One region of the Nitrospirillum bahiense genome, then DNA from elsewhere that is predicted to be linked to it. Evidence: predicted binding sites of a transcription regulator. Region 1 holds the regulator's gene; each other region holds the start of a gene.
What was found. Region 1 encodes PhoB, which activates phosphate uptake and scavenging genes when phosphate is short. Its sites were predicted from a motif close to TNTCATAAAACTGTCA; they were not measured.

Region 1 (7,697 bases):
CGAGACGCTGCGCGGCCCCGCCCGCGACGATGCCGACGCGCGCGACCGCTTCCTGGCCATCATGCAGGAACAGGCCGGCCGCATGTCGCGCCTGGTGATGGACCTCCTGTCCCTGTCGCGCATCGAGCTGGATGAACACACCCACCCGACCGGCGAGACCAATGTCGCCCAGCTGGTGCACAGCGTGGTCGCCATGCTGGAGCTGAAGGCGGCGGCGCGCAAGATCACCATCCGCGTTCAGGGCGGCGAAGACCTGCCGCGCGTGCAGGGGGACGAGGACCAGCTGACCCAGGTGTTCCAGAACCTGATCGACAACGCCATCAAGTACGGGCGCGAGCAGACCGACGTGGTGGTGTCGCTCGAACGCGCGGAGGCGCCGCCGGCACCGGGCGCCACCGGCATCCGCGCCCGCCAGGCGCCGCAAAAGGTGGCCGGCATCAAGGTGTCGGTGACCGACAAGGGCGAGGGCATCGCCCGCACCCATCTGCCCCGCCTGACCGAACGCTTCTACCGCGTAGACGCCGCCCGCAGCCGCGCCTTGGGCGGCACCGGCCTGGGCCTGGCCATCGTGAAGCACATCGTGAACCGCCACCGCGGCCGGTTGACCATCGACAGCGAGGTGGGCAAGGGCAGCACCTTCACCGTGCACCTGCCCGGCGTGGAAAAGGCGGCGGAGAAACCGGAAAAGCCCGTACCCCAATCTGCCCCGAATCTGTCACAGGAAGGCGGCCGGGGCGCCGCCTGAGGGTGGGCCGGCGCCGGCCATGCCCGTGGTAGCGCTACCCCCGTATGAGATAAGCCACTGAGGCAGCATGGGTTTCAGGGAGCGACCTGTCCGGATGCGCCGTCACAAAACTGTCGTTTATCTGTAGCAATTCCATAGCGACCTGCCGCTATGGTCCACCTGCCCGACCGGCGATGTGTCCCGCCGGCCGCCGTTTTTCATGCCCCGGCCGGGACCGCCGGGGGTGGGGTGGTAAGAAAATGCCGGCCGAGCATACGGTTAAGTCGTTCGAGCAGCAGCTGCAGCGCCTGTCCAACCTGATCACCCAGATGGGTGGCGTGGCCGAGGCCCAGGTGGATGGCGCCGTCCAGGCGGTGGTGCGCCGCGACGTGGACCTGGCCGCCCGGGTGATGCAGGCCGACCATCAGCTGGACGACTACGAACGCGGCATCGAGCAGGAGGCCGTGCGCATGCTGGCCCTGCGCCAGCCCGTGGGCAGCGACCTGCGCGAAATCCTGGCCGCCCTGAAGATTTCCGCCGACCTGGAACGCACCGGCGATTATGCCGCCAACATCGCCAAGCGCAGCATGGCGCTGGCCAAGCTTCCCGCCGTCCGGCCCGTCAGCGCCATCCCGCGCATGGGCAAGCTGGTGGAAAGCATGCTGAAGGACGTGCTGGACGCCTATATCGATCGCGACGTGGGCAAGGCCATCGACGCCTGGAACCGGGATGAAGAGCTGGACGACCTGTACACCAGCCTGTTCCGCGAGGTCCTGACCTATATGATGGAAGACCCGCGCAACATCACCCCTTGCACCCACCTGCTGTTCATCGCCAAGAATCTGGAGCGGGCGGGCGACCACGCGACCAACATCGCGGAGACCATCCACTTCCTGGTGCTGGGCCAGACGCTGACCTCCGTCCGGCCCAAGCATGACCAGTCCAGCTTCGTCGTCGGCCCCACGGCCGATGTCGACCTGCACGGCAGCGGTCTGCACGGCGCCGACGCCGTGGACGATCTGTGAGCCTTTCCCCGGGCCCCTCCACGCCCGGGCCTGCAAACGATTAGATTGACCGCCGCTTACCCCGACCCCGGACAGCCAGTTTTAGGGACACCCCATGAACGCCTCGTTGAAGCCCTTGGTTCTGATCGTCGAGGACGAAGCCGACCTTGTCACGCTGCTGAGCTACAACCTGGAGAAGGAAGGCTTCCGCGTGCTGACCGCCGGCGACGGCGAGGAAGCGCTGCTACTGGCCGACGAGCAGGCGCCGCACCTGGTGCTGCTGGACTGGATGCTGCCGCTGATGAGTGGGCTGGAGGTCTGCCGCCAGATGCGCCGCAACCCCAAGACCCGCGAAATCCCCATCATCATGCTGACCGCCCGGGGTGAGGAGGCGGACAAGGTGCGCGGCCTGAACTCCGGCGCCGACGACTATATTTCCAAGCCCTTCAGCCCGACCGAGCTGGTGGCCCGCATCCGCGCCGTGCTGCGCCGGGCCGTGCCCTCGCTGGCCGAGGAATTGCTGCGCTACGGCGACATCAGCATGGACCTGGCGGCCCACCGCGTGCGCCGCAACAGCCGCGACATCCACCTGGGCCCGACCGAGTTCCGCCTGCTGCGCCACTTTATGCAGCACCCGGGCCGTGTGTTCTCGCGGGAGCAGTTGCTGGACATCGTCTGGGGCCACGATGTCTATGTCGAACCGCGCACCGTTGACGTGCACATCCGCCGCCTGCGCAAGGCCCTGAACGAGGACACCGAGTTGGACATGATCCGCACCGTGCGCTCGGCCGGCTACGCCCTGGACATGAAGTCGGCTTGATATTTCCATATCAGCGGCACGAGGGGAAACCGCGTGCCGCTGCTTGGCCCCCGCATCAGGCGGTGAGAGCGGCCGTCGCCAGGTTCGCAGCCTCATCCGCCGTGGCGGCCACCTCCATCGCCACGCCGAAGGCCTTGACCGCCATGACGGCCTGGGCCTTGAAGGCGGCACGACGCACCGCGTTCGGCTCCACCGTGATCACCGCGCGGCATAACGCCGCCAGGGCGTCGCGGTTGCGCTTCAACCACAGGCCGCGCAGGCGCCGGTCTTCATGCGCCTCCGCCTCCGGGGGATCACGCATGATGATGACGAAGGGCAGGCCCCGTTCCAGCAGGGCGTCCATCTCCCGTTCCCACTGCGGCGCGTAGCCAGGCCGGGTGGTACCGGGGCGGGTCGTTACCACGGGAAAGCGGCTGAGATCGTGTATCTCGAACAGGCTCATTCTCAATCTCCTTAAAACACGTCCGCAAATAAAGCCGCGGCGCCCACTTCCGAGAGGTGGATGGCGCGGGCGGCACGGGTGCGCATTTCCGCCTCATACTCCCGCGCTGCCGCCGAGGCCGATGGAATGCGGGACAGGCTGGCCGCCAGCACGGCGGCGTCGCGCAGCGTGACGTTGGCGCCCAGGCCACCGGCGGGGCTCATGGCATGGATGGCATCGCCCAAGAAGGTGACGGGCCGCGGCGCCCAACACGGCCAGGTGCGGGCCAGCCGCGCGCTGCGCACCGGCAGCAGCGCCATGTCCCGGGGATCGGCATGCCGGAACAGGCCGCACAGCTGGGGATGCCAGTCGCGCGCCAGATGATCCGCCACCACCGCCGGCGCGGCACCGGGGAAGCGCCCCATCAACCGGGTCCTGGGGCCGATCAGCGCCCAGTACAGATAGTCGTCCACGAGGCTGAGCCCGCCCCGGTCGCCCTCCGTGGGGTCGAACAGCATGGGTTCGACGATGCCGGCATAGCCGTCGGCGAAGACCACGCTGGTACCGGCACAGAGGTCGTCGCCCACCGCCGCCCGCACCTGGGGTGTCAGGGTGGTGCGGCCATAAAGGCAGACGGCGCCCACGTCCAGCGGCTCCGCCTGAGGCATCAGCTGGCGGCGGACGGCGGAATTGATGCCATCGGCCGCCACCACCAAGTCGGCCCGCACCGACGTGCCGTCGGCGAAGGCGACATGAACCCGGCCGTCGGCGCCCTCGGCCAGGGCCTGGAAGGCGGCGCCGAACCGCACCCGGTCTGCCACGCCGGTCAACAGGATTTCCCGCAGGGTCTGGCGGTGGGCGCAAAGGTCGCCCGCCGCTTCCCGGTGGGGGGCGCCGTCATCAGCCGCGCTCCATACCGCCGGCGCCCGGCCGGTCACCGGCGCCAGCTGACCGTCCAGGAAGCGGGTGCGTGGGGCGGGCACGGCGCAGGTGCGCCGGAACAGGTCATATAGGGTGGGGGAAAGGCAGCGGGCCAGGGCATCGGCACCGTCCGCGTCGATGCGCAGACGATAGCCCTGGGAACGGCTGTCCACGCCCGCGTCCCGCTCATACACCACGCAGTCGATACCGGCGCGCGTCAGCGCCTGCGCCAGGCACAGGCCACCCAGGCCCGCGCCAATGATCGCCACCTGCGTCCCGTCCATCTCGTCACCATCCGCCAAAACTCCGCACTGGGGATTCGGTACCGTGAAACAGGACAAGCTTGATAACGACAGTCGGACGAAAAATAATGCGGAACGGCCAAACCGATCGCCAGCCGCCCGCCCAGCCATCCGCCCTTTGGAACGCCCATGCGCCACGCCCACGACACCGCCCCCATGACCAAGGAAGCCTTCCTGGAGATGTGCGAGCGGACAGACGGCCCACCCGTCGTGACCTTCTGGGGCAGCCATTCCGCGGAGGACCGGACCCGCATCGGCACGCGGGAGATCGACTGGCACACCCATCGGCGGGGGCAGCTGTTCTGCATCGCCAACGGTCTGATCCATATCCGCACCGCCCATGGGTCCTGGATGCTGCCACCGCTGCGGGCCGGGTGGATACCGCCCGGCATGATGCACAAGTTGACCATCAGCGGCGCGCTGTTCGGCTGGGGTATATTGCTGACGCCGGAGGCCAGCGCCGGCCTGCCCGATCGTCCCTGCGTCATGGGCATCAGCGACCTGTTGCAGTCCCTGGTGCGGCGGGTGGCGGAATGGCCGCTGGAGGCGACGCTGACGCCGGAGCAGGAGCGGCTGCTGGCCGTGCTGCTGGACGAGGTCCGCCTGGCCCCGGATGAACCGCTGCACCTGCCCATGCCCACCGACCCCCGGCTGTTGCGCTTGGCCCTGCGCCTGCTGGAGACGCCGGACGACGACCGCACGCTGGACGTGCTGACGCGCGACGCCGGCCTGTCGGAACGCACCGCCCGCCGCCTATTCGCGGCGGAAACCGGCCTGAGCGTGACCCAGTGGCGCCAGCAGGCCCGGCTGACCCTGGCCCTGGAACGCCTGGCGAAGGGGGAGGCGGTAGCCGAGGTGGCGGACGCCCTGGGCTATGCCACGCCCAGCAACTTCATCGCCATGTTCCGCCGTGCCTTCGGCGAGCCCCCCGCCCGCTATTTCGCCCGAAGGGGGGTGGCGGCTTGACCTTCCGCCTAGGGCGGCCAAACAGATAAGCCACTTATCCTGCCCCGTTTTCCCTACCGTTTTTTAGGGGCAGGCCTGCCCACCAAGCCCGCTACCCAAGCGCCCGTCCCGACGCTATGGTGCCGCCATGGTCGATCATCCCACGCCCCCGCCCTTCACCGCCGACACCACCGCCACCGACGCCCTGACGGCGCAGGAGCGCGAGGCGCGATCCTTCGGTTTCCGCGCCATCAATCCGGCGGAGAAGGCGCCGCTGGTGCAGGGCGTGTTCTCCAGCGTCGCCAGCCGTTATGACATCATGAACGACCTGATGTCGGTGGGCATCCACCGGCTGTGGAAGGCGGATTTCGTCAGCCTGGTGAACCCGCGCGCGGGCGAGACCATCCTGGACGTGGCCGGCGGCACGGGCGACATCGCCTTCCGCATGGCGGCCAAGGCACCCGCCGCCCGGATCATGATCTGCGACCTGACGGAGGCCATGGTGCGGGTGGGCCGCGACCGCGGCATCGACAAGGGGTCCATGCCAGGCTGGGACCAGGCACCGGAAACGCGCGGCGGCCTGCCCACTGGAGGGTTACAGTGGACTGTGGGCAATGCCGAGTCGCTGCCCCTGCCTAACCGCTCGGTCGACGCCTACACCATCGCCTTCGGCCTGCGCAACGTCACCCACATCGACAAGGCCCTGGCCGAGGCGTATCGGGTGCTGAAGCCCGGTGGGCGCTTCTACTGCCTGGAATTCAGCCAGGTGAACCTGCCCATCCTGCGGGAACTGTACGACCGCTATTCCTTCGAGGTGCTGCCCCGCATCGGCCAGGTGGTGGCGGGCGACCGCGACAGCTATCAGTACCTGGTGGAAAGCATCCGCCGCTTCCCTGAGCGGGAGGCGCTGTGCCGCCGGCTGGAGGCCGTGGGCTTCGCCCAGGCCAAGGCCCGGCCGCTGACGGGTGGCGTGGCCGCCATCCATTCCGCCTGGCGCGTCTGACCATGCTCCGCATCCTGCGCAACCTGCGCCGCCTGTACATCATCGGGCGTACGCTGGGCCGGCATGGCGCCCTGTTCCCGGAGGAATTCCGCGACGTGGCGCCGGGCGTGGCCCTGGTGCTGCGCCTGATGAACAACAACCGGGCGCCCGGCCGCAAGGGCCAGCGCCTGGCCGCCGCCATCCAGGAGCTGGGCCCCAGCTTCATCAAGCTGGGCCAGGCCCTGTCCACCCGGTCCGACCTGGTGGGCGACGCCGTCGCCGAAGACCTGGCCCTGCTGCGCGACCGGCTGCCCCCCTTCCCCACGCCCCAGGCCGTGGCCATCATCGAGGAGCAGCTGGGCCGCCCGCTGGGCGAGATTTTCCAGAGCTTCGAGCCCGAGTCGGTGGCCGCCGCCAGCATTGCCCAGGTGCACTTCGCCGTGACGGCGGAGGGCAAGGAGGTGGCGGTGAAGGTGCTGCGCCCCGGCGTGGAACTGGCCTTCCGCCGCGACATCGACCTGATGTTCTGGCTGGCCGGCCTGGCCGTGCGCGTCCTGCCCCGCCTGAAGCGGCTGAAGCCGGTGGAGGTGGTGGAAACCTTCGCCGAGACCGTACGCATGGAGATGGACCTGCGCATGGAGGCCAGCGCCGCCTCGGAACTGGCCGACAATTTCAAGGGCGACGTCACCTTCAACATCCCCAGGGTGGATTGGGACCGCACCAGCCAGCGGGTGCTGACCATCGACCGCATCCACGGCATTCCCGTGGACCAGGTGGACGCCATCCGCGCCGCCGGCTTCGACCCCGACGACGTGCTGCGCCAAGCGGCCAATTCCTTTTTCAACCAGGTGTTCCGCGACGGCTTCTTCCATGCCGACCTGCACCCCGGGAACATGTTCGTGAACATGTCCGGCCACCTGGCGCCCGTGGATTTCGGCATCATGGGCCGGCTGGACCGGCAGACGCGGCTCTACCTGGCCGACATGCTGCTGGGCTTCCTGAACCGCGACTATCGTCTGGTGGCCGATGTGCATTTCGATGCCGGCTACGTCCCCGCCCACCAGTCGCGCGAACTGTTCATGCAGGCCGCCCGCGCCATCGGCGAACAGGTGCACAACAAGCCGCTGCACGACATCTCCGTCGGCCGGCTGCTGGCCCAGCTGTTCGCCGTGACCGAGCAGTTCGAGATGGAGACCCAGCCCCAGCTGCTGCTGCTGCAGAAAAGCATGCTGACGGCGGAGGGGGTGGGCCGGGCCCTGAACCCCAAGCTGAACATGTGGGAGGTGGCCCGCCCCCTGATCGAGGAGTGGATGCGGGAAAACCGGGGGCCGGAGGCGCGCCTGGCGGAGGCCGTGCGCAACCTGAGCGCCACCGCCCACAAGCTGCCCCTGCTGCTGCGTCATGCCGACCGCCTGGCGGAGCATCTCGACAACGGCGGCGTGCCCATAGATCCGCGCAGCATCGACGACCTGGCCACCCGCCTCAAAAGCGGACGGGGCGGCTGGCAATGGGCCGCCATCCTCGCGCTGACGATCGCTGTCACCATCCTGGCGATGCGTTAAAGTCGTCCGTCAAACG
Region 2 (7,697 bases), on a different contig from region 1:
CTTCTGGCCGACGGCCACGTAGATGCAGTAGAGCTTCTTGGATTCATCGCCGCCGGCGTTGATGCCCTTCTGGTTGATGAAGGCATCGATGGCAACGGCGGTCTTGCCGGTCTGACGGTCGCCGATGATCAGCTCACGCTGGCCACGGCCGACGGGCACCAGGGCGTCCACGGCCTTCAGGCCGGTCTGCATGGGCTCGTGCACCGACTTGCGCGGGATGATGCCGGGGGCCTTCACCTCGACGCGCTTGCGCACGACGTCGACCAGCGGGCCCTTGCCGTCGATGGGGTTGCCCAGGCCGTCCACGACGCGGCCCAGCAGGCCGCGGCCCACCGGAACCTCGACGATGGCGCCCGTGCGCTTCACCGTGTCGCCTTCCTTGATGGCGCGGTCGTCGCCGAAGATCACGGCGCCGACGTTGTCGGCTTCCAGGTTCAGGGCCAGGCCCTGAATCCCGCCCGGGAACTCGACCATCTCACCGGCCTGGACCTTGTCCAGGCCATGGATGCGGGCAACACCGTCGCCGACCGAGAGCACCTGGCCCACTTCAGCAACATCGGCCTCGGTGCCGAAATTCGCGATCTGCTGTTTCAGGATCGCGGAAATCTCTGCGGCGCGGATTTCCATCAGCCCACCCCTTTCATGGCGATTTTCAGCTTGGTCAGTTTGGTGCGCACGGAACTGTCGATCATGCGCGATCCGACCTTAACGATCATGCCGCCCAGCAGCGACGGGTCGACGCTGGCGGCAACGGTAACTTTGGAGCCCAGGGCCTTCTTGAGCGCATCGGTCACGGCCGACAGCTGCTCTTCCGTCAGCGGACGGGCCGAGATGACGGTGGCCGTCTCTTCGCCGCGGCGCTGGGCCAGCTCGGCAAGGAAGGCGACGATCATGCCGTCGAGGGCGAAAAGCCGGCGGTTCTGGGCGACCAGACCAATAAACTTGCGCACAAGCTCGGACGTGCCCGCCTGTGACAGCACCGCCTCCATGGCGCGGGCCTGCTCGGCACGCGACAGGACGGGGCTGCGCACAACGCGACGCAGGTCTGCGCTTTCGGCGAGAACCTGCTTGAGCGACGTCAGGTCCTGCGCGGTTTGGTCCAGCGCCTTCTGCTCGTCGGCAAGGTCGAACAGCGCCGCCGCGTAGCGGGCCGCCAGTCCGGATACGACTGTCCCTTGGGATGCCACCTGGAAACCTCGGTTAATCCGCAGACCTGAAGGATTTCAGGGCCTTAGCAATGTGGGTCCGAACCGGGTGAAAACCACCCCGGCGTCGGGCGTCGTGCACATAACACAGGGCGCCGCAGGGCGCAACTCCATCACTCCATCCAAAGCATACTATCCCACGGGTGAGCAGCCCGCTTTAAGGCGCCATTAACAGTTGGGGCCGCATAGTCCCCTCAACGCGCCAAAGCCACCCGGCGCCCGACGAAAAAAAGTCCGGAGCCTTCCGGGCCCCTCCGATCCAGGGTGGCAGAGTGCTGGTGAGTCATGACTGTCGTCCCCTTCTCCTCTGCCCGCTTCACCCCCTTCGATCTGACCGAGTGGAACAGCGTCGCCCAGCCCAAGCTGGAGCGTGGCCTGTGGGAAACGGTCAGCCGCCACACCGCGCCCGACCATGATCAGCTGATCGTGCGCTTCCCCAACCTGGACCGCCCGGTCTTCCGGTTCGAGCGGGACCGCCGCGGCACCTATCGCCTGTACTTCAACGACCGCCGCGGCTGGTACTGCATCGGCACCGGCGAGAGCGCCGAGGAATGCCTGTCCGTGTGGCGGGGCCGCGTGCCGCGTGCCACGGCCGAGGCCGGCGCACAGGCGGGCCGTTGAGCGTCCGCCGCTATACTAAAGAACGAGGGGGCCATGGGCCCCATCGGAGCCTGAGTTGTCTGGTGAGAACCCGATTTTAGGTGGCCTGACGTTTATAAGGTCTTGGAGTCGCGTACCAGTCGAGTGGCCTAGCGTTGCCTGGAACCAGAGTTGCCTGAACACCGACTTCAGTAGCGTTGCCTGATTTGACGCCAGGGGGCAGACCAGCGCCCCCTTTCAGGGCAGACGGGACACGGGGCGGAGCGGCGGCGCCAGCACACGGAAGGGCGCCGCCGTTTCCATATCCACCGGCAGCCGGGCGATGGTGTCGCCATCCCCCTGCACCGGATCGCCGACCGGCCCCTCGATCCGCACCCGCACCGCCGGCATGACCCGGTATCCCAATCCCCCCTTCGCTTCCGTCCGGCGGGCCAGCCGGCCCGTCACCAGCGCCGCGCCATAGCCCAGCGCCGCCAGCCGTCCGCCCGCCTCGAACAGGCAGACGTGGAAGCCGCCCTCGTCCAGCCGGGCGTCGGGCGCACAGACGAAGCGGCCGCCATAGAAATGGCCCTTGGCCACGATGCAGGACGCCGCCTCGTGCTCGCGGACATGGCCGGCCGCGTCCGTCGTGATCACGCGATAGCGCGGGCTGGGCCAGCGCGCGATCTGCGCCAGGCTTTCCAGCACATAGGCGCCCTTGCCGATACGGCGCTTCACCCCGGGATCCACCCCTTCCACCACGTGGGCGTCCAGACCCACGCCGGCCATCATCGTGAACAGGCGGCCGTTGGCGCGCCCGGCATGGATAGTGCGCGGCACCGCGCCCGCCAGGGTGCGCGCCAGCTCGGCCGCGCCGGACGGCAGGTCCAGCTCCGCCGCCAGCACGTTGGCCGTGCCTAGGGGGATCAGACCCAGGGGGATCAGGCGCGGGCCCGGCGGCGACAGGGTCGGCGCCGCCAAGAGGCCGTTCACCACCTCGTTGATGGTGCCGTCGCCGCCCGAGGCCACGATGGCGTCGGGAATGCGTCCGTCCGTCAGCGCGCCAGAGGCGGCCAGGCCGGCCAGGCGTTCGGCGTCGCGCGGGCCGGTGGTTTCCACCACCGCCACGTCGGCGCCGCCCTGGCGCAGGGCATCGACCACCCGCCCGATCAGGCCCCGCCGGCGACGGCCCGCCACAGGATTGTGAATGATCAGTAGTCGGCGCGCGGGCGCGGACACAGGTTCCGTGACAGCCAAGTGAAGGGCGGAAGACATATTTATGAATGCCCCGTGAATATATGGTGAAGTCCTTGAACTAACCTTCATCACCATTTGTCTTGCCCTACATGCTGCGGTATAGCCCTGTCAACATTACTATTGATTGTCTGCGTGGGTCATCTCGGGGGCGTAGCATGGAGACGGACATGGAGACGGAACACGAGGCCCCGCGGCGGTACCGCAGCATATGGCTCTCCGATCTGCATCTGGGAACCCGTGGCTGCCAGGCCGACATGCTGCTGGATTTCCTGAAGCACACCGAGTCGGAATACCTGTACCTGGTCGGCGATATCGTCGATGGGTGGCGCCTGAAGAAGGGCTGGTACTGGCCGCAGGCCCACAACGACGTGGTGCAGAAGGTGCTGCGCCGGGTGCGCAAGGGCACCAAGGTCTTCCTGATCCCGGGCAACCATGACGAAGTCTTCCGCGACTTCATCGGCCTGCAGTTCGGCGGCGTCACCATCCTGGAGGATGCGGTCCACACCACCGCCGACGGCCGCCGCTTCCTGGTGCTGCACGGCGACCTGTTCGACGCGGTGGTGAAGTACGCCAAGTGGCTGGCCTATGTCGGGGACAGCGCCTACACGGTGCTGCTGACCCTGAACACCTGGCTGAACGCCGCCCGCCGCCGCTTCGGCTTCCAGTACTGGTCGCTGTCCGCCTACCTGAAGAACCGCACCAAGAAGGCGGTGGAGTTCATCGGCAATTACGAGCAGGCGCTGGCGGACGAGGCCAAGCGCCGGCAGGTCGACGGCATCATTTGTGGCCACATCCACCACGCCGAGATGCGTGACATGGGTGGCGTCCTCTACTGCAACGACGGGGACTGGGTGGAATCGTGCACCGCATTGGTCGAACACGCCGACGGCACGCTGGAGATCATTCATTGGGCGGACGAAGTGCGCAAGCGCGCGGCGGCGCGGCAGCCTGGGCAGCCGGGCGGGACGACGCAGAAGGCTGCAGCGTGAAAATCCTGATCGTCACGGACGCCTGGCATCCCCAGGTGAACGGCGTGGTCCGCACCCTGACCACGACGCGCGATGAATTGCGCCAGCTGGGCCATGAGGTTGAGGTCATCGCCCCGGACCGCTTCCGCACCGTGCCCATGCCGACATATCCGGAAATCCGGCTGGCGCTGAAGCCCGGCGCCCGACTGCGCCGCATGATCGACGAGATCGCGCCCGACGCCATCCACATCGCCACCGAAGGCCCCCTGGGCCTGGCCGCGCGGCGCTATTGCCTGCGCCGGCGCATCCCCTTCACCACCGCCTATCACACGCGGTTCCCGGAATATGTCCGCGACCGTTTCCCCATCCCGCTGCGCCTCAGCTACGCCCTGGTGCGCCGCTTCCACGCGCCGGCGTCCGCCGTCATGGTGGCGACGCCGTCCATCGAGAACGACCTGGTGGATCGCGGCTTCCGCAACATCAAGCGCTGGTCGCGCGGCGTCGATACCGACCTGTTCCGCCCGCGCGAGAAGGACTTCCTGCCCTTCCCCCGCCCCATCTTCATGTATGTGGGCCGGGTGGCGGTGGAGAAGAACATCGAGGCCTTCCTGTCGCTGGACCTGCCCGGCACCAAGGTGGTGGTGGGCGGCGGCCCGCAGCTGGACGAGCTGAAGGCCAAGTACCCGGCCGCCCAGTTCGTAGGCCCCAAGCATGGCGAGGAACTGGCCAAGCACTACGCCGCCGGCGACGTCTTCGTCTTTCCCTCGCGCACCGACACCTTCGGCCTGGTGCTGTTGGAGGCGCTGGCCTCCGGCGTGCCGGTGGCGGCGTACCCGGTGCCGGGCCCGCTGGACGTGCTGGCCGGGTCGGACGTGGCCGTGCTGGACGAGGATTTGCGCAAGGCCGCCCTGGCCGCCCTGGAAATACCGGGCGACAAGTGCCGGCGCCACGCCCTGACCTTTTCCTGGTCCGCGTCCGCCGCGCAGTTCCTGAACAACCTGCGCCCCTTCCGCGGCCATCCGGCCTTGGACCCGGTGCCCGTCCTGGACCCGGCCCCGCAAGCGGACGAGACCAAGAAAGCCAGCTGATCGCGAGGGTCCCCGCGTTCATTGAAGATGGCGCGGACCCGGTGCTAGGGTGGCGGCGACCGTGGCGGGCCGCCCCGCCGCCCTATCCGTTCCCCTGACACGATCGGCATGCTGGAAGCGCTTTATCGCGGGCTGACCGCCCTGGCCGGCCCTGCCGTCCGCCGCCTGCTGGACCGGCGGCTGGCCGCCGGCAAGGAAGACCCCCTCCGTTTGCCCGAGCGCCTGGGCCATGCCGGCCTGCCCCGCCCCCCTGGCCGGCTGATCTGGTTGCACGCCGCCAGCATGGGCGAATCCATGGCCGTGCTGCCGCTGATCGACCGGCTGCTGACCCTGTCGCCCCGGTCCACCGTCCTGATCACCACCGGCACCGTCACCTCCGCCGCGCTCATGGCCAAGCGCCTGCCGCCGGGCGCCATCCACCAGTTCGTGCCGGTGGACCTGCCGGCGGCCGTGGCCCGTTTCATGGACCACTGGCGGCCCGACGCGGCGCTATGGATCGAATCGGAATTCTGGCCCAACCTGCTGCGCGCCCTGCGTAAGGCCCAGGTGCCCGCCGCCCTGGTGAACGCCCGCCTGTCGGCCGGCAGCCACCGCAACTGGCGCCGCGCGCCGCGCACCGCCCATCGCCTGCTGTCCACCTTCCGCCTGGCGCTGGCGCAAACGGCGACGGAGGCCGGGCGCTTGCGCGATTTGGGCCTGGCCGACGTGCGCTGCGTCGGCAACCTGAAATACTCCACCAGTCCCTTGCCGGCGGAGCCCCAGGCCCTGGCCGCGTTCAAGGCCGCCGTTGGCGACCGGCCGACCTGGGTCTTTGCCAGCACTCACCCGGGCGAGGATGACCTGGCCGTCCAGGCGCACCAGCGCCTGGCCCCTCGCATCCCGGGGTTGCTGACCCTGGTGGTGCCCCGCCATCCCGCGCGGGGGCCGGAGGTCGCCGCCGCCTTCCAGGCCCGAGGCCTGACCGTCAGCCGCCGCGCCACCGGCGCCTTGCCGGACGCCACCGACGCCCTGCACGTGGCCGACACGCTGGGAGAGCTGGGGCTGTTCTTCCGCCTGGCGCCGGTGGCGGCCATCGGCGGATCGTTCGTGCCCGTGGGCGGGCACAACCCCATCGAGCCGGCGCAACTGGGGGCCGCCATCGTCTACGGCCCGCACATGCATAATTTCGCGGAGATTGCCGCGACCCTGGAAGCCGCCGGCGGAGCCCGGCGCGTGCCGGATGTCGACGGCCTGGCCGCGGCCGTGCACACCCTGCTGACCGACCCGGACGCACGCGCTGCCCAGGCCGCCGCCGCCAAGGCCGTGGCCGACGACAACCGCGACGCCGTGGACCGGGTGATGGCGGCCCTGGCGCCCCTGCTGGCCGAGGCCGGCCTGCACCTGACCGGGGATGCCCGGTGAAGGCCCCCGGCTTCTGGTATCGTCCCGCCGGGCCGCTGGCGGCGCTGCTGAGCCCCCTGGCCTGCCTCTATGCCCTCGGCGCCCGCTGGCGCCAGGCCAAAGCCACGCCGCAGGACGCCAGCATCCCCGTCATCTGCATCGGCAATTTGGTGGCGGGCGGTGCCGGCAAGACGCCGCTGTCGCAGGCGGTGATGCGGCACTTGCGCGCCCGGGGCATCCAAGCCCACTACCTGTCGCGCGGCTATGGCGGCCGGCTGAAGGGGCCCCTGCGGGTCGATCCGGCCCGGCATGGCGCCGCCGACGTGGGGGATGAGCCGCTGCTGCTGTCCCGCACCGCCCCGGCCTGGATATCGGCGGACCGCCTGGCCGGCGCCCGCGCGGCGCGCGATGGCGGTGCCGAGGCCGTGGTGATGGACGACGGCTTCCAGAACCCGGCCCTGGCCAAGGACCTGTCGCTGCTGGTGGTGGATGGCGGTGCGGGCTTCGGCAACGGCCACGTCATCCCGGCCGGTCCCCTGCGCGAGGCCCTGGGCGACGGCCTGGCCCGGGCACAGGCCGTGGTGATCGTGGGTGCCGATCGTACGGGAACCGGAGCGAGGGTGGCGACGCTCGCCCCCGCCCTGCCCATCCTGGCTGCGCGGCTGGTGCCGGACGCAGCCGTGGCCGCCGGGCTGGCCGGCCGCCCGGTCCTGGCCTTCGCCGGCATTGGCCGGCCGCAAAAGTTCTTCGACACCTGCGTTGAGCTGGGCCTGACGGTGGCGGAGGTGGTGCCCTTCCCCGACCATCACCCTTACACGAAGGGCGAGATCGCCCGCCTGCTGGAACGCGCCGCCACCCTGGGTGCCGTGCCCCTGACGACGGAGAAGGACTGGGTGCGACTACCCGCCGCGCACCAAACCGCCATAAAAGCCCTGCCCGTGGTGCTGGCCTTCGACGACCCCGGTGCCCTGGACCGTGTTCTGCGAACGGTGTCCTAGAGACACCGGGTTCCCAGGGCGGGCGCGTGCGAGCGCGCTTGACCCCTGGCAAAAAGCGCCCGATAGCTTAGCCGCCGCCGGGGTCGGGACCCGGCGGCACCCGTTTTTGTCCGCCTTGGAGGTCACCTTTCCGGGGTCCGGATAAGGGGTCGATACCGAATTCCCCCAGGACGGCCGGCCCATCGCCATGGGGACCGGCACGGGAGTTTCCATGGCCGAGCA
Region 3 (7,697 bases), on a different contig from region 1:
CGCTTCGCCGGCAAGAAGGTGCTGCTGATCACCGGCGGGGTGAAGTCCTGGTCCGTGGTCGCGGCCCTGCAGGAGGCGGGGCTGGAGCTGGTGGGCACCAGCGTCAAGAAATCCACCAAGGAGGACAAGGAGCGCATCAAGGAACTGCTGGGTCAGGACGCCCACATGATCGAGGACATGACCCCGCGCGAGATGTACCGCCTGCTGAAGGACGCCAAGGCGGACATCATGCTGTCGGGCGGCCGGTCGCAGTTCGTGGCGCTGAAGGCCGCCATGCCCTGGCTGGACATCAACCAGGAACGCCACCACGCCTACATGGGCTATGTCGGCATGGTGACGCTGATGGAACAGATCGCACGCACCCTGTTCAACCCGGTGTGGGAGCAGGTGCGGCGCCCGGCCCCCTGGGACGACCCGGCCAATACCTGGCAGGCCCGCGCCGACGCCCAGCTGGCGGCGGAGGCCGCCGATCCGGAGAAGGTCGAACAGGCCCGGCGGGCTGGTGCCGTCTGCACCTGCAAGGGGGTGGATCTCGGCACCATCGAGGACGCGGTCCGCGCCCATGGGCTGACATCGCTTGACGATGTGCGCCGGCACACCGCGGCGGGCACCGGCTGTGGCGCCTGCGCCAGCCGGGTGGAAGACGTGCTGGCCGCCCTGCCGGCCCTGGCGGCGGAGTAGGGGCCATGGCGACGGTCACCCACGTCAAGAAGGCCTGTACGGTCAACCCGCTGAAGATGAGCCAGCCCATCGGCGCCGCCCTGGCCTTCATGGGACTGCGCAGCGCCATGCCCCTGCTGCACGGGTCGCAGGGCTGCACCTCCTTCGGGCTGGTGCTGTTCGTTCGCCACTTCAAGGAGGCCATCCCCTTGCAGACGACGGCGATGAGCGAGGTCGCCACCGTGCTGGGCGGTTACGACAACGTCGAACAGGCCATCCTGAACATCCACAAACGCACCAAGCCGGAGATCATCGGCATCTGTTCCACCGGCGTCACCGAGACCAAGGGCGACGATGTGGAGGGTTACATCCGCCTGGTGCGGGAACGCCATGCGGAGGTCGCGGACCTGCCGCTGGTCTACGTCTCCACCCCCGATTTCAAGGACGCGTTCCAGGATGGGTGGGGCAAGGCCGTGACCCGCATGGTGCAGGAACTGGTGGCAGCCCCTCCGGCCGGCGCCGTGCGCGACCCGGCCAGGGTCACCATACTGCCCGGCTGCCACATGACGCCGGGTGATTTGGATGAGCTGCGCACCATCCTGGAGGATTTCGGGCTGAAGCCCAGCTTCCTGCCCGACCTGGCGGGGTCGCTGGACGGCCACATTCCGGAAGACTTCACCCCCACCACCATCGGCGGCATCGGCGTGGATGAGGTGGCGGGCCTGGGCGCCTCGTCCTGGGCCATCGCCATTGGTGAGCAGATGCGCCCGGCGGCGGAAGCCTTGCGGGACAGGACGGGCGTGCCCTTCCGCCTGTTCCCGCGCCTGTGCGGTCTGGAGACGACCGACGCCTTCATCATGTTCCTGTCGGAGATCAGCGGCCGGCCGGTGCCCGTCAAATATCGGCGGCAGCGCGGACAGCTGGTGGACGCCATGCTGGACGGACACTTCCACATTGGCGGCCGCAAGGTGGCCATCGGGGCGGAACCCGACCTGCTGGCCCATGTCGGCGGCATGCTGCACGCCATGGGCGCCCACATCACTGCCGCCGTCACCACCACCCATTCGCCCGTCCTGGCCGGGGTGGAGACGGACGAGGTGCTGATCGGCGACCTGGAGGATCTGGAACGGCGGGCGCGGGAGCGGGGGTGCGACCTGCTGATCACCCATTCCCATGGGCGCCAGGCGGCGGCCCGCCTGGGCATCCCGTTCTTCCGCATGGGCCTGCCCCTGTTCGACCGGCTGGGGGCCGGGCACCTGGTTTCCGTCGGCTACCGCGGGGCGCGGGATTTGATCTTCGCCCTCAGCAACCTGGTGATGGCCGACACCGAACAGCATCACGAGGCCACCCCCGACACCTGGCGGGTGGTGGATGGGGACGGCGCTCAATCGAAAGGGGAAGCCGCATGAAGGTCGCTTTCGCCACGCAGGACATGAAGCGGGTCGACGCCCATTTCGGCTGGGCCCGCAACATCGCCATCTACGAACTGGATCCCGACGGCTACCGCCTGCTGCAAGCGGTGGAGTTCGCCGGTGATTTGCAGGAGGACGGCAACGAGGACAAGCTGGCGCCCAAGATCGAGGCGATCAAGGACTGCGCCATCCTCTATGTCGCCGCCATCGGCGGGTCCGGCGCCGCCCGCGTCGTCGCCAGCAACATCCACCCCATGAAGGTCACCCAGCCGGAACCCATCGAGGATCTGCTGGAGCGCCTGCGCGCCGTGCTGAACGGCACGCCGCCGCCCTGGCTGCGCAAGGCCATGGCCAAGGGGGCCCCCCGCACCCTGGATTTCGAGGATTGAAACCCATGTCCGACGTTCTGGACCTGCCGCCCGAAACGGTGGCGGCGCAAAGCCCCTTCATCCGCCAGCTGATCGTGATCTGGCGCGCCCAGGACACCCACGGCACCTGGGAGGGCAAGGCCGACCTGGATTTGCTGGAACCCTATATCGTCGACAAGGAGAAGCGGCGGCAGCTGCCCATCCTGGGCGACCCGGATCCGGAGACCATCTGGCGGCTGGAGCTGTTCTTCAACGCCGTGGCGCTCAGCATCGAGCAGGCGACGGGCGTCATGGTGTCCCCCATGCTGAAGATGAGCCATGAGGGTTTCGGCCGCATGGTGCTGATCGGCGGCCGGCTGGTGGTGGTGAACAAGCAACTGCGCGATGTCCACCGCTTCGGCTTCGACACCCTGGCCAAGCTGGCGGAGGAGGGGGGCAAGTACGTCCAGGCGGGCGTGGACATGATCGGGCGCTTTCCCGACGTCGCCCGTTATTGAGCGGATGGGGGAATTGCCATGAGCGATGTCGAGGCCCTGAAGAGCGAGATCAAGAAGCAATCGGCCCGGGCGATGCAGGCCAAGATGGACCTGCATGACCTGTCGGAGGAACTGCCCGTCAACTGGACCTCCATCCTGGAGGTGGCTCAGCGCGCCCACGACGCCTTCGCGGCGCTGGAGCGCAAGCGCGCCGACCTGAAGACGCTGGAAACCGCCGGGGCCACCGCCGCGCAGCTGTCCGTCGCGCCCTAGAAGGAGTTCGCCCCTATGTCCTCTCTCACCCGCGACGGCCGGTCCTGGCAGCCGGATTTCCTGATCGCCATCGATGCCAAGCGCTGCATCGGCTGCGGCCGCTGCTTCAAGGTCTGCGGCCGTGGGGTCATGGTCCTGAAGGGCCTGACCGAGGAGGGTGACCTGGTCGATCTCGGCAATGATGACGACGATGATGAGATCGAGAAGAAGGTGATGGTCATGGACGATGCGGGTGCCTGCGTCGGCTGCCGCGCTTGCGCCCGGGTCTGCCCCGCCAACTGCCAGACCCATGCGCCCCTGGCCGCAGATGCCGCCTGAGGAGGGGGGAACCGATGCGCAGCGCCGACGCCTGTTATCGCTGGCTGATGGACCGGGCCGGGGGGAAGGCCGATCCCTTCGATCTGCACGTCGCCGCCGCCATCCTGTCGCTGGCCTGGGCCGAGGCGGCGACCGGGCGGGGGTCTTTGCCGCTCTGTGCCGGCCTGGATGGCATCGCCCTTGAGGACCTGGCCCTGCGCCTGTTCCCGGACGCCTGGGCCGGCATGGCTGCGCTGGCGGACGGCCCCGCCGCGTTGGAGGAGGATGAGCAGGCGGTGCGTGACCTGCTGTGGATGTATGCCGACGGCGGCACCCCGCTGCAGCGCGACCTGGCGACCATGATCGCCCGACGGTGCAGCCGACCCAACCACCTTTGGCAGGATCTGGGCCTGCGCAACCGGGGCGAGCTGTCGTCGTTGATGCAGCGCCACTTCGGCGGCCTCGCCCGCCGCAACAGCCAGGACATGAAATGGAAGAAGTTCCTGTTCCGCATGATCTGCCGGGCGGAGGGCTTCACCCTGTGCACCGCCCCCGTCTGTACCGAGTGCGATGACTTCGACCATTGCTTTGGGGCGGAGGATGGCGAGGCCATGATGGCCCACCTCCGCTCCGGCCGGCCGCCGCCCGTCCATTAAAGATACCGCCCATGTCAGAGACTTATGTCCTGTGCCGCGTGGACGACATCCCCAGCCGCAAGGCCAGGGGCTTTCAGCTGTTGCGCGTCGATGGCGATGGGACGCACCGGCCCTGGGCCATCATCGTCGTGCGCTGGGGGCGGCAGGTGGTGGGCTACGTCAACCGCTGCCCGCACAACGGCGTGCACCTGGACTGGGAACGCAACCAGTTCCTGGACCCGGACGGCACGCGGCTGATGTGCGGTAAGCACGGCGCCCTGTTCGACCTGGGCACGGGCCTGTGCGTGGACGGCCCATGCCAGGGCGCCGGGCTTGAGCCGGTGATGCTGTCCGTCGAGGATGGGGACATCTGCGTCACCGGCGTCACCCTGGTGGAAGAGGCGCCGTAGCGCCCCCGCCCTGTATCAGACCGGCCGGTTCTCGTTACGGTTTTTCACCGGCAGCATCTGTGCCACGCCATCCTCATAGCTTATGGCCGGATAGCTTCGGTCGAAGCGCCGGGCGATATCCAGCAGCACGTCCAGCTTGCCGGCGGTGTCCAGCTTCTTGATGTCGTTCTTGTCGACGCCCATCAGGTCCATCATCTCCTTCCACACGGTGGATTCATCGCAGGGCAGGACGACGAAGGTGATGCCGTCCAGGGTGACCTGGTACCCGGCCAGCAGGTCGATGTTGTTGCAGAAGATGAAGTACTTCCCATCGGACCGCAGCAGGCCGGACAGCACCTCCGACACGTCCTTGAGATAGGCGAAGGAATGGACGTAACCCGCCAGCACGGGGATCGTCGCCTCCCCCTCCTGCGCATAGGTCAGCACCTGTTCCAGCTTGTACTCCGGCGGGCGCTTCTCATCCGCGATGTGCGGCTGGAACTTCAGGGCGATGTCGCCGCGAAAGCCGAAACGGCCGGGCTTGGTCGTGGGTGCCTTCAGCACGGCGTTCATCAGGCGGTCTTCCTGGGCCAGGCGGGCCAGGGCGGTTTTCTCGATCGTCGTCGCGGTGGTCGTCATCGGGTGCGGCTCCTGTACGGGGGCGGGCCCGCGGGGGCGGGGCCTCAAGCGTCCCCCCCCTTTGCAAAGGCTTTGCCGGTTGGGGCAACCGGGCCGCCGGCCTTGGATTTGCGGGATTTTGGCGTGTCCCGCCCCGCCGATTGCAGCAAACACCCCTGTCGCAAACCCGACATCGGGGGTGCGAAGGCAACAGGGTTCGGCGGGAAAACCCATATTTTCCAATGAACTCTGCCGTGGCATGCCCCTTGCGGAGGATCACAGGTCACCAACCCTTGCAGGTGCCCCATGATCAACTTGACCCCCAGCGCCCTGAACGCCGTCCGCAGCGCCATCGCCGGCGCCGCCAGCCCCACGGGCGGGCTACGCATCAGCGTCGATGCCGGCGGATGCGCCGGCTACAAATACATGATGGGCCTGGCCGGCGAGGCGGGGCCGGAGGACACCGTCATCGACCAGGACGGCGTCAAGGTCTTCGTCGATACCAAGAGTCATGAGCTGCTGGACGGCACCACCATCGACTTCGTCGTGGCGCTGGAAGGCTCGGGCTTCACCTTCGACAACCCCAACGCCAGGTCCGCCTGCGGCTGCGGCAAGTCCTTCGGTTGAGGGGGCCGGCCATGCTGATCCCCACGCTTGAAGAACAGACGGTTGACCGGGCGGTGCCGGACGGCACGGAAGACCGCCGCGTCCAGGTCATCCGCGCCGCCATCGCCGAAATCCGCCCCGGCCTGCAACGGGACGGCGGGGATTGTGAGCTGCTGGACGTGGATGGCGACATCGTGCGCGTCCGGCTGACCGGGGCTTGTGTCATGTGCCGCCTCAGCAGCGCCACGCTGGAGGGCATCCAGGCGCGGGTGGTGGAGCGCCTGGGGACCTTCGTCCGCCTGGTCCCGGTCCTGGGCCGGGCGCCGGGCCCGCACTGATCCGGCAGTGGGAACCATCTCATGCGCCCCGTCTACCTCGACAACAATGCGACGACCGCCACCGACGCCAGCGTGGTGGCCGCCATGTTGCCTTGGTTCACGGAGCGGTTCGGCAACCCGTCCTCCGCCCACGCCGTCGGCGCGGCGGCGGCGGACGGCGTCCGGCTGGCGCGGCGCCAGGTGCAGGCCCTGCTGGGCGCCGCCCACGATCATGAGGTGGTCTTCACCTCCGGTGGGACGGAGGCCAACAACACGGCCATCCTGTCGGCCCTGGAAAGCCAGCCTGGCCGGGATGAGATCGTGACCACGGCGGTGGAACACCCCGCCATCCTGGCGCTGGCGGCGCACCTGGAAAAGACGCGCGGCGTCAAGGTGCACACGGTGGGGGTGGATGGCGACGGCCGCCTGGACATGGACGATTTTGAGCGGGCGCTGGGGCCGCGCACGGCCCTGGTCTCCGTCATGTGGGCGAATAACGAGACGGGGACCCTGTTTCCGGTGGCGGCGCTGGCGCGCCAGGCCCATGCCGCCGGGGCCCTGTTCCACACCGACGCCGTCCAGGCCGTAGGCCGGGTGCCCCTGGGCCTGCGGGATACGGACATCGACATGCTGTCGCTGTCGGGACACAAGCTGCACGGTCCCAAGGGTATCGGCGCGCTGTATCTGCGCAAGGGCACCGCCTTCCGTCCGCTGCTGCGCGGCGGCCGGCAGGAACGGGGCCGGCGCGGCGGAACGGAAAACGTACCCGGTATCGTTGGCTTAGGCGCCGCGGCCGACCTGGCGGCGCGCTATCTGGAAACGGAACGCGGCTGGATCGGCCGTCTGCGCGACCGGCTGGAGCAAGGCGTGCTGGCGCAAATCGGTCAGGCCCACGTTCTGGGCGACCGGGGCAACCGCCTGGCCAACACCGCCTGCATCGCCTTCGAGTATGTCGATGCCGACGCCCTGCTGCTGCTGCTGGACCGGGCGGGCATTGCCGTGTCCTCCGGCTCGGCGTGCGCCTCCGGCGGGATGGAGCCGTCGCATGTGCTGCGCGCCATGCGCGTGCCGGCCGGCGCCATCCGGGGCGCCGTGCGCTTCTCACTTTCCCGTGACACGGCCGTCGCCGACATCGACCGGGTCCTCGATGTCCTGCCCGACATCGTCGGCCGCCTGCGGTCCAGCTCACCCCTCTGGCGGGACCGTGCCCCCACCTTCGCCTGACCCTTCGCTCAAGGAGACGCAGCATGCTCAAGGCACCGCCCATCGTCATAAATGACAGCACGTTGCGCGATGGTGAACAGGCGCCCGGCGTCGCCTTCACCACGGCGGAAAAGGTGGCCATCGCCCGCAAGCTGGAGGCCGCCGGCGTGGATGAGATCGAGGCCGGCATCCCCGCCATGGGCGCCGAGGAGATCGAGGCCATGGCCGAGATCGGCGCCTCCCTCCACCAGTCGGCGGCCATCGCCTGGTGCCGCATGACGGAGGCGGATGTGGACGCCGCCCTGCGCACCGGCCTGACGCGCGTGAACCTGTCCGTGCCGGTATCCGACCGGCAGATCAGGGTGAAGTTGCAGATCAGCCGCCAGGACATCATCCCCCGCATCCGCCGCGTGGTGTCCTACGCGCGGGACCGGGGCCTGGCC

Region 2: a site for PhoB is predicted at 3,054-3,069, ahead of FBZ88_RS25940 (diacylglycerol/lipid kinase family protein). Genes of this name have one in related genera too.
Region 3: a site for PhoB is predicted at 5,306-5,321, ahead of FBZ88_RS03190 (HesB/IscA family protein). Genes of this name have one in related genera too.

What each region holds. Positions count from the first base shown of each region.
Region 1 covers NZ_VITO01000013.1:64,936-72,632, reverse strand. The annotation lists gene FBZ88_RS18875 (ATP-binding protein) at 1-745, shown strand, start outside; gene phoU (phosphate signaling complex protein PhoU) at 985-1,749, shown strand; gene phoB (phosphate regulon transcriptional regulator PhoB) at 1,844-2,548, shown strand; gene FBZ88_RS18860 (hypothetical protein) at 2,604-2,990, opposite strand; gene FBZ88_RS18855 (FAD-dependent oxidoreductase) at 3,002-4,174, opposite strand; gene FBZ88_RS18850 (AraC family transcriptional regulator) at 4,322-5,158, shown strand; gene FBZ88_RS18845 (class I SAM-dependent methyltransferase) at 5,286-6,140, shown strand; gene ubiB (2-polyprenylphenol 6-hydroxylase) at 6,143-7,681, shown strand.
Region 2 covers NZ_VITO01000025.1:32,736-40,432, reverse strand. The annotation lists gene atpA (F0F1 ATP synthase subunit alpha) at 1-627, opposite strand, end outside; gene FBZ88_RS25950 (F0F1 ATP synthase subunit delta) at 627-1,187, opposite strand; gene FBZ88_RS25945 (hypothetical protein) at 1,491-1,826, shown strand; gene FBZ88_RS25940 (diacylglycerol/lipid kinase family protein) at 2,043-3,023, opposite strand; gene FBZ88_RS25935 (UDP-2,3-diacylglucosamine diphosphatase) at 3,197-4,030, shown strand; gene FBZ88_RS25930 (glycosyltransferase family 4 protein) at 4,027-5,097, shown strand; gene FBZ88_RS25925 (3-deoxy-D-manno-octulosonic acid transferase) at 5,206-6,498, shown strand; gene lpxK (tetraacyldisaccharide 4'-kinase) at 6,495-7,475, shown strand; gene FBZ88_RS25915 (lysophospholipid acyltransferase family protein) at 7,687-7,697, shown strand, end outside.
Region 3 covers NZ_VITO01000002.1:124,032-131,728, forward strand. The annotation lists gene nifE (nitrogenase iron-molybdenum cofactor biosynthesis protein NifE) at 1-681, shown strand, start outside; gene nifN (nitrogenase iron-molybdenum cofactor biosynthesis protein NifN) at 687-2,069, shown strand; gene nifX (nitrogen fixation protein NifX) at 2,066-2,461, shown strand; gene FBZ88_RS03160 (NifX-associated nitrogen fixation protein) at 2,467-2,937, shown strand; gene FBZ88_RS03165 (CCE_0567 family metalloprotein) at 2,956-3,189, shown strand; gene fdxB (ferredoxin III, nif-specific) at 3,205-3,507, shown strand; gene FBZ88_RS03175 (nitrogen fixation protein NifQ) at 3,522-4,142, shown strand; gene FBZ88_RS03180 (Rieske (2Fe-2S) protein) at 4,154-4,531, shown strand; gene FBZ88_RS03185 (hypothetical protein) at 4,547-5,149, opposite strand; gene FBZ88_RS03190 (HesB/IscA family protein) at 5,435-5,755, shown strand; gene FBZ88_RS03195 (NifU family protein) at 5,767-6,072, shown strand; gene nifS (cysteine desulfurase NifS) at 6,094-7,275, shown strand; gene nifV (homocitrate synthase) at 7,299-7,697, shown strand, end outside.